One region of the Halanaerobium sp. DL-01 genome, then DNA from elsewhere that is predicted to be linked to it. Evidence: riboswitches for the same ligand, from Rfam matches in the RefSeq annotation. Region 1 holds a riboswitch; each other region holds the start of a gene.
What was found. Region 1 has a riboswitch for molybdenum cofactor ahead of DER71_RS11410 (aldehyde ferredoxin oxidoreductase family protein). Riboswitches for the same ligand answer to the same signal wherever they lie in the genome.

Region 1 (3,164 bases):
AAATACCTGTAAAAGTAAAAGAAAAACTTGGTCTTGATGAGGATACTGCTGTTAAAATTAAGCTTGGTGCAAAAGGTTTTTATTTAGAGAGAAGTGACCCTCTTTTGACTAAGGTCTATATTGAGCCGACAAGTGACTGTAATTTGAACTGTAAGACATGTGTAAGGCACTCCTGGGATGAAGAAATGGGTCATATGGATTTTGATGTCTATAAAAAACTTATTGATGAGTTAAAAGAGTTCAAGCATTTAGAGAAAATTGCATTCTGGGGAATTGGTGAGCCAACTTATCATCCTGAGATTGCTGAGATGATTGCATTAGCCTCAGAACTGGGTGTCAAAACTCAGATGATTACTAATGCTCTACTTTTAGATGAAAAGAAAGTAAATGCTGTCTTAGATGCTGGGTTGGATAGTATAGTTGTTTCAGTTGATGGAACTTCACCTGACACAATGGCAGATATTCGCTCTGGTGCGGATCTGGCCCGGGTTATTGAAAATGTTAAAAGATTTCGCAGCTTAAGAGATAAGAAAAAGCTCGAAACAGAAATTGGTATTGAGTATGTGATTATGAAATCAAATGTTGATGAGCTTAAAGAACTGCGTAAATTAGCTTATGATCTCGGAGCTTCTTTTATCTTTTTGACAAATTTGCTGCCTTATACAGAGTCGATGACTGATGAAATTCTCTATTCATTTTCGATAAGCCGTTCTCAACCTGAAAAAAGAACACATCACAGACCTGAAATATATCTACCTCCTACTGATTTGAGAGAAGATATTATTAAAGATATTGCTGCTATTGGTGGGAAATCAAGTAATATTAGTACTACACAGGTGCCTTTCAATCCACATCAAGGTTACTGTAAATTTGTAGAAGATGGGTCGATTGCGGTTAACTGGCGCGGAGAAATCAGTCCCTGTATTGCTTTAATGCACAGCTATGACCTTTATATTAGAGAAAGAAAAAAGCATATTAATAAATATGTTTTAGGAGATATTGGGGAAGAAGATTTAAATTCAATCTGGTATAGTGATGAATTTAAAAAATTCAGAAAAGATGTAAAGAAATTTCCTTTTTCCGATTGTACTCAATGTTCTGGATGTGAGATGTCAAAGGAAAACGAAGAAGATTGTCATGGAAATGAATTCCCGGTCTGTGGAGACTGTTTATGGGCCAGAGGAGTTATTCAATGTCCCTAAATTTATAACTTAAATTTATATTCAATATAAGTTTAGGTTTTAATAAATAAAATATTCACAAAAATATAAATTTTTCTAAAAATTAAGAAGGATTTTGGCTTTTGATATTTAATAAGTATAATATACCTTCGAGTTATTTTGCCTAAAGAATTTTTCCACGGCATTTTAACCGCTGGGTTGATAAAGAAATGAATCAGCCTCCCGTGCTTGGAAAGAAGAGTAAATCTAAGGAGGTATAACATCAATGGGTAAAATTTATGAGTACAATGTTTTAAGAGTTGATCTTACAAATGAGGAGATCAAAAGAGAGAAAATTGCTGGAGAGAAAGTTAAGAATTTTTTAGGTGGTCGTGGACTTGGATCAAAAATTCTTTATGATGAAATAGATCCTACTATCGATGCTTTTAGTCCTGAAAACAAATTAATCTATGCAGCAGGATTATTAACAGGAACAGCTGCTTCAACAGGCGGCCGTTATATGGTTATTACAAAAGGACCTCTGACAGGTACAATTGCAAGCAGTAACTCTGGTGGATTTTTTGGTGCAGAATTAAGATTTAGCGGAAATGATATTATAATTTTTGAAGGTAAAGCAGAAAAGCCGGTTTACCTTTCTTTAAAAGGAGATAAGGCTGAACTTAAAGATGCTTCTCATCTATGGGGTAAAGGAGTTTATGAAACAACAGATGTATTGATAGAAGAATTTGGCGATGAAAAAGCAAGGGTTAGCTGTATTGGGCCTGCTGGAGAAAACCTCGTTAAGTTTGCTTCTATAATGAATGAAAAAGACCGTGCTGCTGGTAGAACGGGTGTAGGTGCAGTAATGGGTTCTAAAAATTTGAAAGCTGTTGTTGTTAAAGCTGAAGAAAAGCAGGTTGAGTACTTTAAAGATGAAATGATGAAAGTTGTAAGAAAACAAACTAAAACATTGAAAGAGCATGGAGTAACTGGAGAAGGCCTTCCTGCTCTAGGTACAAAAGTTCTTGACAATATTATTAACTCACATGGTGCTTATCCTAGAAATAACTTCCAGTATGCTACATTTGATAAAGTTGATGAAGTATCTGGAGAAGCCTTAGTTGAAAAAGGTTACCTGCAGGGTAACAAAGGATGTTATGGCTGTCCTATCCGCTGTGGTAGAGATACTAAACTGCCTAATGGTCAACAGGGTGAAGGTCCTGAATATGAAACAGGCTGGGCTTTTGGTGCTCAATGTGGTGTAAGTGACTTAAATGCTATTGTACAGGCTAACTTCCTCTGTAATGATCTTGGTATGGATACAATTTCTGCAGGTGTAACAATTGGCTGTGCTATGGAATTATATGAAAAAGGTTATGTAGATAAAGAAGAATTTGAAAATGGTCCAGAATTGACATTTGGCTCTTCAGAATCGGTAACTTATTATACAAGACAGATGGCTCTTCGTGAAGGATTTGGAGATCAGATGGCTGAAGGTTCTTATAGATTAGCTGAAGCTAAAGGTAATGCAGAGTTATCAATGAGTGTTAAAAAACAGGAATTACCTGCTTATGATCCGCGTGGAGTTCAGGGCCATGGATTAAACTATGTTACTTCTAACCGTGGTGGATGTCATGTTAGAGGTTATATGATTTCTCCTGAAGTACTTGGTGTACCAGAAAAATTAGATCCTCAAGAACTAAAAGGTAAGCCGGAATGGGTTAAGTTATACCAGGATCTAACAGCTGTTATTGATTCAATCGGAATGTGTCTCTTTACTTCATTTGCTCTTGGTTTAGAAGACTATGCTGAAATTGTCAATGCAGGTACAGAGTTTGACTTTACTCCTGAAGAAATACTAGAAAATGGTGAAAGAATCTATAACTTAGAACGTCAGTTTAATCTAGAAGCAGGAATCACACCTGCAGAAGATAGATTACCTGACCGTTTTGATGACCCTCTACCAGATGGAACATTTAGAGGTATTAGTACTAAATATAGAGA
Region 2 (3,164 bases), on a different contig from region 1:
TGGCTGCGAATATTTTAAACCAAATGAGGTGAATCTTTCATAAATCAACACTGAAGCACTCATTGGATGATAGGCTAAAATAACTACTGCTCCAAATTCAGATAATCCTCTGGCCCACATCATAAGAGAACCAGAAATAATATGACTTAAATTAAGTGGTAGGGCAATTTTAAAAAAAGTCTGAGCAGGTGAAGCGCCAAGACTTCTGGCAGCTCTTTCAAGTCGGGGATCTATAGCTCTAAAACCCTCGACTGCATCATTTAAAAGAAAAGGCATACTAACAAACATCATAGCAATAACAATACCTGCAAATTCGCCAACAAAGCTCAATCCAAAATTACTAAAAAACTTCCCAAGAAAAAATCTATTACCAAATACAGTAAGTAAAGCTATACCAGCAGCAGGATGAGGAATGATAACTGGAAGGTTCATTATTCCCTCAATAAAAACCTTCCCTGGAAAATTAATCCTGGCTAAAAAATAAGCCAGGGGTACTGCTAAAAAAATTGAAACTACAGTAGCAAATAGGGATGCTTTAAAAGTTCTCAAAATTGTACTATATACTTCCCTTTCTTTTACAGTATCTAAAAGCATATTTACACTACTTCCAGCAATTAATTTAAAAATGGGCGCAATCACAAAAAATATTAATATTAAAGATAATATTGTAATTACAAAATTAAAAAGGGATTTCTTAATCATATTTATTCTTCCTCAACAAGCGGTTTTAAATTCTCTGGAATTGCTTTCATATCATTTACTACAGGTGGATTGATAGCTGGCTGACCATTTTTCTCCATTATTTTTTGACCTTCTGGACCGGCCAAAAATTTAATAAAGGCAACTGCACCTTCTCTATTAGGGGGATTGTGCGGAATGGTCAGCCCATAAACCATTGGTTTACCGGTTTTAGTTATTGTTTCTCCAGGTTCCTTACCGGAAACTTCAAAACTGGCTTTTGCATAAAAATCAGCATATTTATTTGTTCTGAGATTTATTTTATCTGAAAGAATTACAAAAGGAGCTTCATGCTGTTTCGCAACTGAACGATAAATAAATATATAGTCCAGCTCTCCTGTTTCCAATAAAGCAAGTAAATCAGCTGATTTAGGTCTTGTATTTTTAGGTGGGCAGTTTTTTCTCAACTTATTATAAAGATTTTCTTCACCGTAATGTAATTCAGCAAGTTTCCAGACCAGCTGACTTCTATAACCAGCAGGATCTGCATCTGGATCAGAATGACCATATTCTACATCATCTCGGAGTAAAATTTTATACCAATTTTCACTATTAATTTCATCCTTATACTTAGAAAGCTCATTATACATAATAACCAGCTCATTTGTAGCAAAATTTAGATACCAATCAGCATAATCAGGCATCATTAAACTTTCAATAACTGTATAATCAGCTGAGGCAACAATATCAGCCTGTCTGCCTAAATCAGTTACTTTTCTGGCTGTTGTTCTGCTCCCAGCTGATTCTCTTACAATATTTGCTGCAGGATATTTATCTTCAAAAGCTTTTTCCATGTCAAGAAAAGGAATACTCAATGATCCGGCATGAAAAATAATTATTTCACCAGAAACTTCCTCAGCCATAACATTATTACCTGCAAAAACAAGACTAAAAGACAAAACCAATAAAACCGCTAATACCTTCTTCATTTTATTAAAAGCCCCTTTTGAGTTTTTTGAATCTTAAAGAAAAGAAGATTAAAAAAAATAAAAATCCGATGTTAAATAAAAATAAAGAGATAGGATTAAATGTCTTCTTTCCCAGCCAGGAAGTAAATTAGTTTCCCAACAGACCTATTGATCTTATAATCATAATTTATACCTTAGTTTTTAAGAATTGAAGACTCATATTTTGCTTTTTTAATTATATCCTATTTTTATGTCTAATTCAAACCGTGCATTTAATTATGCAATCAGTCAGGAATTAAATTTTCTGCATAAATAATTGGATTTTAATGTGATTCTGTATTTTGCAAATCATATTAAAGTTTAACCAAAAGAAGACAGGCTAGATCAGTTTCTTTCACTTTTTAAAAATCTAATTTCACTATTGTTACTTCACTATATTTGTTATTCTTCCTATATTTTCTATCTCTACTTCTATTTTATCTCCAGATTTTAGAAATATTGGAGGTTTCTTATTATATCCTACCCCTTTTGGAGTGCCTGTTAAAATTACAGTTCCTGGATTTAGGGTAAAGTTTTTCGAACAATAACTAACTAATTCTTGAATATTAAATATCATGTTAGATGTATTAGAATCTTGCACAATTTGGTTATTTAATATAGTTTTTATTTCACAATTATTAGGATCAGTCAACTCAGTTTCTATCCAGGGACCAAGCGGACCAAATGTATCAAAAGATTTACTGCGAGCCCACTGTGAATCAATTTCAAACTGACAATCTCTTGCAGTTATATCATTGGCACAAGCATAACCAAATATATATTCATTAACTTCATTAACAGAAATATCTTTAGCCTCTTTCCCAATAACTACCGCTAATTCACCTTCATAATCTGTTTTATTTGGAGCTATACTGGGAAGAACTATCTTCTCTCCATCCCCTATAATACTTGTAGTAGCCTTTAAAAAAATTAGAGGCTTTTCTGGGAGTTTTTCATTTAGTTCTTTTGCATGTTTTTTATAATTTAAACCAATACCAATAATATTAGGCGGATTTATTGGAGCTAAAAATTCAACTTCTTCTTTGCTAAATTTATCATTAATACTATAATCGTCATCAAAAATGTTCCCTTCAATTTTATAAACATAATCATCTACTAATTTGCCGTAAAATTTTTTGTTGTTATTTTGAAATCTTACAATTTTCATTATATTACCCCTCTTTTTATAATATTTTTTCGCCTTTAAGAACTCGAAGACCAATTTCCATTTCCTCATCAGCATCATAAGTTTTAGGCATTTGCTTTTTACCCCCCTATAATTATTATCAAAAGAAAAGCTACTAGAAAAATATATACTAATGACGTGAAAAAAACTGCTAATATAATGCTCGACAGCGTGGAATCGCTTCTTTTTGTGATGAATGGCAAGGAATATTTAAGATAATATATTGAATTGTTACATCTGCTCCATTATATACTTAAGGACAAAAGTTTAAAAGAGAGGAATAAAAAAACATG
Region 3 (3,164 bases), on a different contig from region 1:
CCACATGCGATTGCACACCCAAAACAGGCTTTATTTTTAATCAAGAGATTTTCAGCAAGGGTTTCTCCACTGACTTTATCTGCATTTTCGAACATACTTTCCCGGAAATTTCTTGTCGGTAAATTCCCGTTCTCATTGATTACATTTACAAGACTGGCAGTTCCTAAAGCAGCAAGTCCTTCACCTGTTAAACCCTGTTCATTTATTTTTTTCTTGACCTCAAAAGCTGTTTCCATAAACTTTTCTTTATTATCTACCTGTATGCCTTTTTTACCTCTCACAACAACAGCTTTAAGATTTTTCGAACCCATAACAGCACCAACACCGGTCCGGCCGGCCGCCCTGTCGCGGTCATTCATTATATTAGAAAATAACACCTGATTTTCTCCAGCCGGGCCAATATTCAGAACACGGGCTTCTTTATGTGTTTCCTCTCTTAACTTAGTATCTGTTTCATATGTGTTTTTACCTTATCCAGAAGAAATATTAAAATTATATTATCGCAACTCTTAACTTAGTATCTGTTTCATATGTGTTTTTACCCCAGAGGTGTGATGCATCACGTATTTCCACTTCTCCATTATCAATCCAGACATAGACAGGTTTATCAGCTTTACCTTCAAATACAAGCATATCATAACCTGCATATTTTAGCTCTGCGCCCCAGTAACCGCCAGTATTTGATCCAGTAATCCCACCTGTTAGAGGTCCTTTTGTTACGACATCCAATCTTCCTCCAGCATTAGCCATTGTTCCTGTTAGTGGACCGGTTGCTAAAAAGAGTTTATTTTCCGGACTAAGCGGGTCTATATCAGCAGCTACTTCATCATAAAAGTATTTTACCGCAAGACCTCTTGCTCCTATATAATTCTTTGCTAATTTTGGATTTAATTTTTCTTCTTTTACATTTCCATGAGTAAGGTCAATTCGCAAAAATTTTCCTGTATAGCCTTTCATTTATAGCTGCCCCCCTTTTAAAACTTTTCTGATTTCTTCAGCAGCACTCCTGCTTCTTGCTGTGTCAAATTCATCTGTTTCTTCATAGCTCAGTGCACCAGCAGAACAGATGTCAACACAGGCAGGTTCACCCTTACATAAATCACACTTTGTTACTACACCCCTGCCGGGAACATCTTTTATTGCCCCTACCGGACAGACACTTACACACATATGGCAGCCAATACATCTGTCTTCATTGATTACTACTGCCCCTGCCTCATTTCTGCCAATAGCGCTGGCAGGACAGACATCCATACAGAGTGGGTCCTCACACTGTAAACAGGTAAGAGGAACGGTCACCATCTCCTCCGGAAAATAAACTGCTTTGATAAGTGCCCGCATCGGATTAAATTCTCCTTCTTTTGTCATTGAGCACACCAGTTCACAGTCACGACATCCAGTACATTTTTCAGGTTCGATAACAATTTTTTTCAACTGTAAATCCCCTCCCTTTATATTTTATATCCTCCTTTGCACAATGGCAGGCCATAGAATTACTCCTATAACCCTGACGCCTGAGCCGCCTAAATATAGGTGGAGACAGGTCGGAAGAAGATTGTAAACAGCTTAATATTTAAATTGATATTTAAAAAATTATAATATTTGCCTTTTTATGTTTTTTGTGTTTATAAATATTTTTCTACAAATATATTTCTATAAAAATTTAAAAATACCTTTTAAAATTAACTAATTTTCATACAATTTGTAAAATTTTCAGTTCTTTAATAAATGTTATGAAATCTAAATAGCACCGATTGAATCATATTATCTCTTTAATTTTTAAAAAAATTATCAGATTAACTGGATTTTAAACATGATATCAGATAAAATTTATATAAATCAACTACATATATATAATTCTGCTGTAAAATGTGGCTGAAAAATACTGATTTGTAAAAAAATTAAAATTAAGGGTGAATAAACTATGAATAGCAATTCGGATTTAAAAAAACTTCGGGAATCTCTTTTTTCTGAAATAGAAAATTTAAAAGAAGAAGCCTTTTACATCAATGATTATATTGCTGAAAATCCTGAATTAGGTTACAGAGAATACAAAGCTGCCTCTCTACTAACAGAAATTCTTGCTGACCACAATTTTAGCATAGAAAAAAATCTCTCAGGTATCGAAACTGCTTTCAGGGCCAGCTATAATTTTAATGGAGATGGACCGACTATTGCTTTTCTCTGTGAATATGATGCACTGCCGAATATAGGACATGGCTGTGGACACAATATGATTGCAGCAATGAGTACAGCTGCCGGAATTGCTTTAAGTAAACTGAACATAAAAGGAGGTAAAATTGTAGTTATCGGCTGTCCGGCTGAAGAAACAGGTGGAGCTAAAGTACAGATGACAGAAACAGGTGTTTTTGATAATATAGACTGTGCAATGCTTCTCCATCCTTCCAATATTAATCAGGTCTATTCTACAACACTGGCAATAAAAGCAATTCAGTTTAATTTTCATGGTCAAACTGCTCATGCTGCTGGAGCTCCAGAGAAGGGCATAAATGCACTGGATGGAGTAATACAGTTTTTTAATGGCATTAATGCACTGCGAGAACATTTGCGGGATGATGCTCGGATACATGGTATTATTACAAATGGTGGAGAAGCTGCCAATATTGTACCCGATGAAGCCGAAGCTCAATTCTACTTCAGGGCCAGAGATAAAAAATACCTGCAGGAAATTATCAAAAAAGCGGAAAATACTGCTGAAGGAGCAGCTTTAATGACAGGATGTAAAGTCGAATGGAAGGAATACGAAAATCCCAATGATGATCTCAGACCAAATCGGATGCTGGCAGATATTTTTGAGCAGAGTATGAAAGAAATCGGAACCAATAAAATAGAACCAGCAGCACACCACTACGGATCATCAGATATGGGAAATGTGAGTCATGTTATCCCTGTTATTCACCCATATATTAATCTGGGCAGTGAACTTACAGGACATACAAGAGAACTCGCAGAAAAAACCACTACTAAAGAAGGTCATACTGTTTTGATAAATGGAATAAAAGCTCTGGCATTAACAGGACTTAAAATTTATAGTGACAGGCAAAAATTAGAAAAAATAAAAAAAGAATTTAAAAAAACCTGCTCTAATTAAAGCAGGTTTCGCAAAAATAAATATACTTCTTCTGGATTATTTAGATAATATT
Region 4 (3,164 bases), on a different contig from region 1:
CTGCTGTTACATTTGCAAAAAGAAATGGAGGTAATATCAGATATATTTTAAAAGATGAGAAAGATTTTATAAAGGATAATTATCCAGAGGCAAAAGAACTTTTCAATAAGGTAATTACCCGCAGAGATGGTACAGATACTGAAGCAGAAAGGCTCAAAGAGGTATGGAAAACTATAGCTTTTGAGATTATAGAAAAAGAAGCAGAAAATGTTTTTAACATTTATCAGAATATAGAAATAGATATTCCAGAATATGCACCCATTTTTGAAGATCAATTTTGTGAAAAATGTGGAGAAAAAATTATGGCTTCCAAATCAGTGAAAAATGGTGGTAGAATTTTGTGCAGATCATGTGCAGGAACAGAATATTTCCAAGTTGACGGAAGTGGAATTGTCAGAAAAATCGAATAGGATAAAATTTATTCAGTTAAACTGCTAATGTAAAAAATTTATTTATGACAAAATCTTTTTTTTGCAGCTCTAAAAATAATTTTCTGAAAACTCTATAATATATTTTCTTGTTAAATTAAGACTCATATAGTATAATATAATTGAACCAACAGAGAGAGAAACTTAGTTTGTTTATGTGGTCGTTTTGTTTACTAAAAAGGAACAAAGTAGACGTGTAGCGAGAATGTTCCCTTACCAAAATCCAAAATTAAAGGGAGGGGCATTTAAAATGACAATCTTTAAGTATAAGCAACTTCAAAATGATGTTAAGACAAAAGAAATTGACGCCAGAGGATATGATAAACTTAAAAGCAAAGCTTTAGTTGATTATTACATGAATGGTGGTTATTAAAAAAGAATCAATTGTAAAATGATGTTTTATTTACCGGAGCTGTAAGGCTCCGGTTTTTATTTGACATTAAATAAAAAATTAGGTAAAATAATTATGAGATAAAAATTATATAACTCCGAGTATTTTGTTCCTAAGGATGTATAGAATATATATCTATGGAGAAAATACCGATAGGGTCAGTAGGGAAACATTCTGACCTCCCGGATTGGAAAGGAGTGATGATTTTGTTTGAATTTAATGGTGTAGACCCACCTTTTACCTTCCGGTAAATTATTTATACGGAAGGTTTTTTTATTGTTTTTTTTATTGTTAAGATTATTTATATTTTTAACAATATTCAGAATATAAAGGGGGGTTTCTTATGAACAAAAAATTATCAATTTTTCTAATTATTTTAATGATTACTCTGGTGTTTAGTGGTATGGCGCTGGCTCAGGACAGATTAATTCTGGCAACAACAACAAGCACAGAAAATTCCGGACTTCTCGATGAAATACTGCCTACATTTGAAGAAAAATTTGATGTTAGAGTAGATGTTATTGCAGTTGGTACAGGTAGAGCCATTAGTCTTGCAGAAAATGGAGATGCAGATATTATACTTGTACATGCAAGAGCAGCAGAAGATGCTTTTGTAGAAGCTGGTTATGGTGTTAACAGAAGAGATGTTATGTATAATGATTTTGTTATTTTAGGTCCAGCAGATGATCCTGCAGGAGTTAAGGGTATGGAATCAGCTGTAGCAGCACTTGAAAAAATTGCTAATTCGGAAAGTAATTTTATTTCTCGTGGTGATGACTCAGGAACACACAAAAAAGAGTTAAGCCTCTGGGAAAAAGCATCAGTTAAACCATCTGGCAGCTGGTATATGGAAACAGGACAGGGTATGGGGGCAAGCATCAATGTAGCCAATGAAAAAGAAGGATATATTCTGGCCGATCGAGGTACATTTTTAGCTTACAGTGGAGATATAGATCTTGAACTACTTGTAAGTGGGGATCCGCTGCTGTTTAACCCATATGGAATAATTCCTGTAAATCCAGCCTACCATACACATGTTAATTATCAGAAAGCAATGGCCTTAGTAGGATATATAACTTCTCAGGAAGGTCAGCAGATGATTTATAATTATACTAAATATGGTGAAAGATTGTTTAATCCATCTGCAATAACACCGGAAAATTTTAACTAAAGATATTTTCTCCAAAATAAATAATATAGTAGTATTATGTTATTATAGATAGAGGTGAAGAAAGATGAACTATATAATAGAAGCATTTCAGGAAGCATGGTATTTAATCATTGGATTTGATAGAGAACTTTTTAATGTGGTTTCAACATCACTGCGTCTTTCTATTACATCAACTTTCTTTGCCTCTATTATAGGAATTCCTGCCGGTATATTTATCGGCAGGACTAATTTTGGACGTAAAAAAATAGTAAATATAATATTAAATACTCTTCTGGGCCTGCCGACTGTGGTTGTGGGAATATTTGTGTATTCCCTTATTTCTAGAAGAGGAATTCTGGGAGAATATGAGATGCTATTTTCTTTTAGAGGTATCATTATTGGTCAGATAATTTTAATTGTCCCACTGATAACTGCTTTAATAAGAAATGCTATTTATTCACTTGATGAAAAGCTCTACAAAACAGCTCTTTCTCTTGGAGCAACAAAAATTCAGCAGTTTAAACTTTTATTACTGGAAGCCCGATATGGAATTATGGGGGCTGTTATTACAGGTTTTGGCCGTGTATTAGGTGAGGTCGGAATTTCTATGATGCTGGGTGGAAATATTAAAGGAGTTACCAGAACAATTACTACTGCAATGGCTCTTGAAACAAATAAAGGTCGTTTTGGATTTGGGCTTGCCCTGGGGCTGATACTGCTTCTTCTTGCTTTTATAATCAATATTGGTGTATATTCTCTGCAGGAGGGGAAAGAATATGAGCAGCGATAAAATTATTTTAAAGGCTTTAAATATAAAAAAAAATATAAAAGGGAAAAATATACTGAATCTGCGGGAGTTTAATGTTTATGAGGGTCAGTTTAATTTTATTATCGGGCATAATGGAAGTGGAAAGACAACATTATTAAATATATTATCTCTTGTAGATGATGATTTTAGTGGTGATCTGATATATAAAAATCAGACTATTGGTCCTAAAACTGATAAAGTTAAGCTCAGAAGAAGATTTTCTGTAATCTGGCAGAATCCATATTTTTACCGAGGTAGTGTAATTTATAATATAAGCCTTCCCCTCAGACTGCGTGGTCTAAATAAAAATCAATATCTCAAAAAAACGGAAGAAATAGCTAAAAGACTTGAAATAGAAAATCTGCTTGAACAGTCAGCTGCAACCCT

Region 2: it holds a riboswitch for molybdenum cofactor, as region 1 does, so the genes downstream of both, wtpA (tungstate ABC transporter substrate-binding protein WtpA) here and DER71_RS11410 (aldehyde ferredoxin oxidoreductase family protein) in region 1, are expected to answer to the same signal.
Region 3: it holds a riboswitch for molybdenum cofactor, as region 1 does, so the genes downstream of both, DER71_RS05480 (4Fe-4S dicluster domain-containing protein) here and DER71_RS11410 (aldehyde ferredoxin oxidoreductase family protein) in region 1, are expected to answer to the same signal.
Region 4: it holds a riboswitch for molybdenum cofactor, as region 1 does, so the genes downstream of both, DER71_RS03815 (substrate-binding domain-containing protein) here and DER71_RS11410 (aldehyde ferredoxin oxidoreductase family protein) in region 1, are expected to answer to the same signal.

The regions. Positions count from the first base shown of each region.
Region 1 is NZ_QPJN01000054.1:1,685-4,848, reverse strand. Features, by position in the region: gene DER71_RS11415 (radical SAM protein) at 1-1,202, shown strand, start outside; molybdenum cofactor riboswitch at 1,317-1,436, shown strand; gene DER71_RS11410 (aldehyde ferredoxin oxidoreductase family protein) at 1,447-3,164, shown strand, end outside.
Region 2 is NZ_QPJN01000020.1:28,313-31,476, reverse strand. Features, by position in the region: gene DER71_RS07960 (ABC transporter permease) at 1-702, opposite strand, end outside; gene wtpA (tungstate ABC transporter substrate-binding protein WtpA) at 705-1,667, opposite strand; molybdenum cofactor riboswitch at 1,755-1,872, opposite strand; gene DER71_RS07950 (fumarylacetoacetate hydrolase family protein) at 2,071-2,853, opposite strand; gene DER71_RS07945 (hypothetical protein) at 3,162-3,164, shown strand, end outside.
Region 3 is NZ_QPJN01000011.1:21,052-24,215, reverse strand. Features, by position in the region: partial or broken gene DER71_RS12485 (aldehyde ferredoxin oxidoreductase family protein) at 1-957, opposite strand, end outside; gene DER71_RS05480 (4Fe-4S dicluster domain-containing protein) at 958-1,434, opposite strand; molybdenum cofactor riboswitch at 1,450-1,562, opposite strand; gene DER71_RS05475 (M20 family metallopeptidase) at 1,925-3,112, shown strand; gene otsB (trehalose-phosphatase) at 3,109-3,164, opposite strand, start outside.
Region 4 is NZ_QPJN01000007.1:7,756-10,919, reverse strand. Features, by position in the region: gene tsaA (tRNA (N6-threonylcarbamoyladenosine(37)-N6)-methyltransferase TrmO) at 1-410, shown strand, start outside; gene DER71_RS12365 (hypothetical protein) at 679-801, shown strand; molybdenum cofactor riboswitch at 903-1,033, shown strand; gene DER71_RS03815 (substrate-binding domain-containing protein) at 1,163-1,990, shown strand; gene DER71_RS03810 (ABC transporter permease) at 2,055-2,759, shown strand; gene DER71_RS03805 (ABC transporter ATP-binding protein) at 2,746-3,164, shown strand, end outside.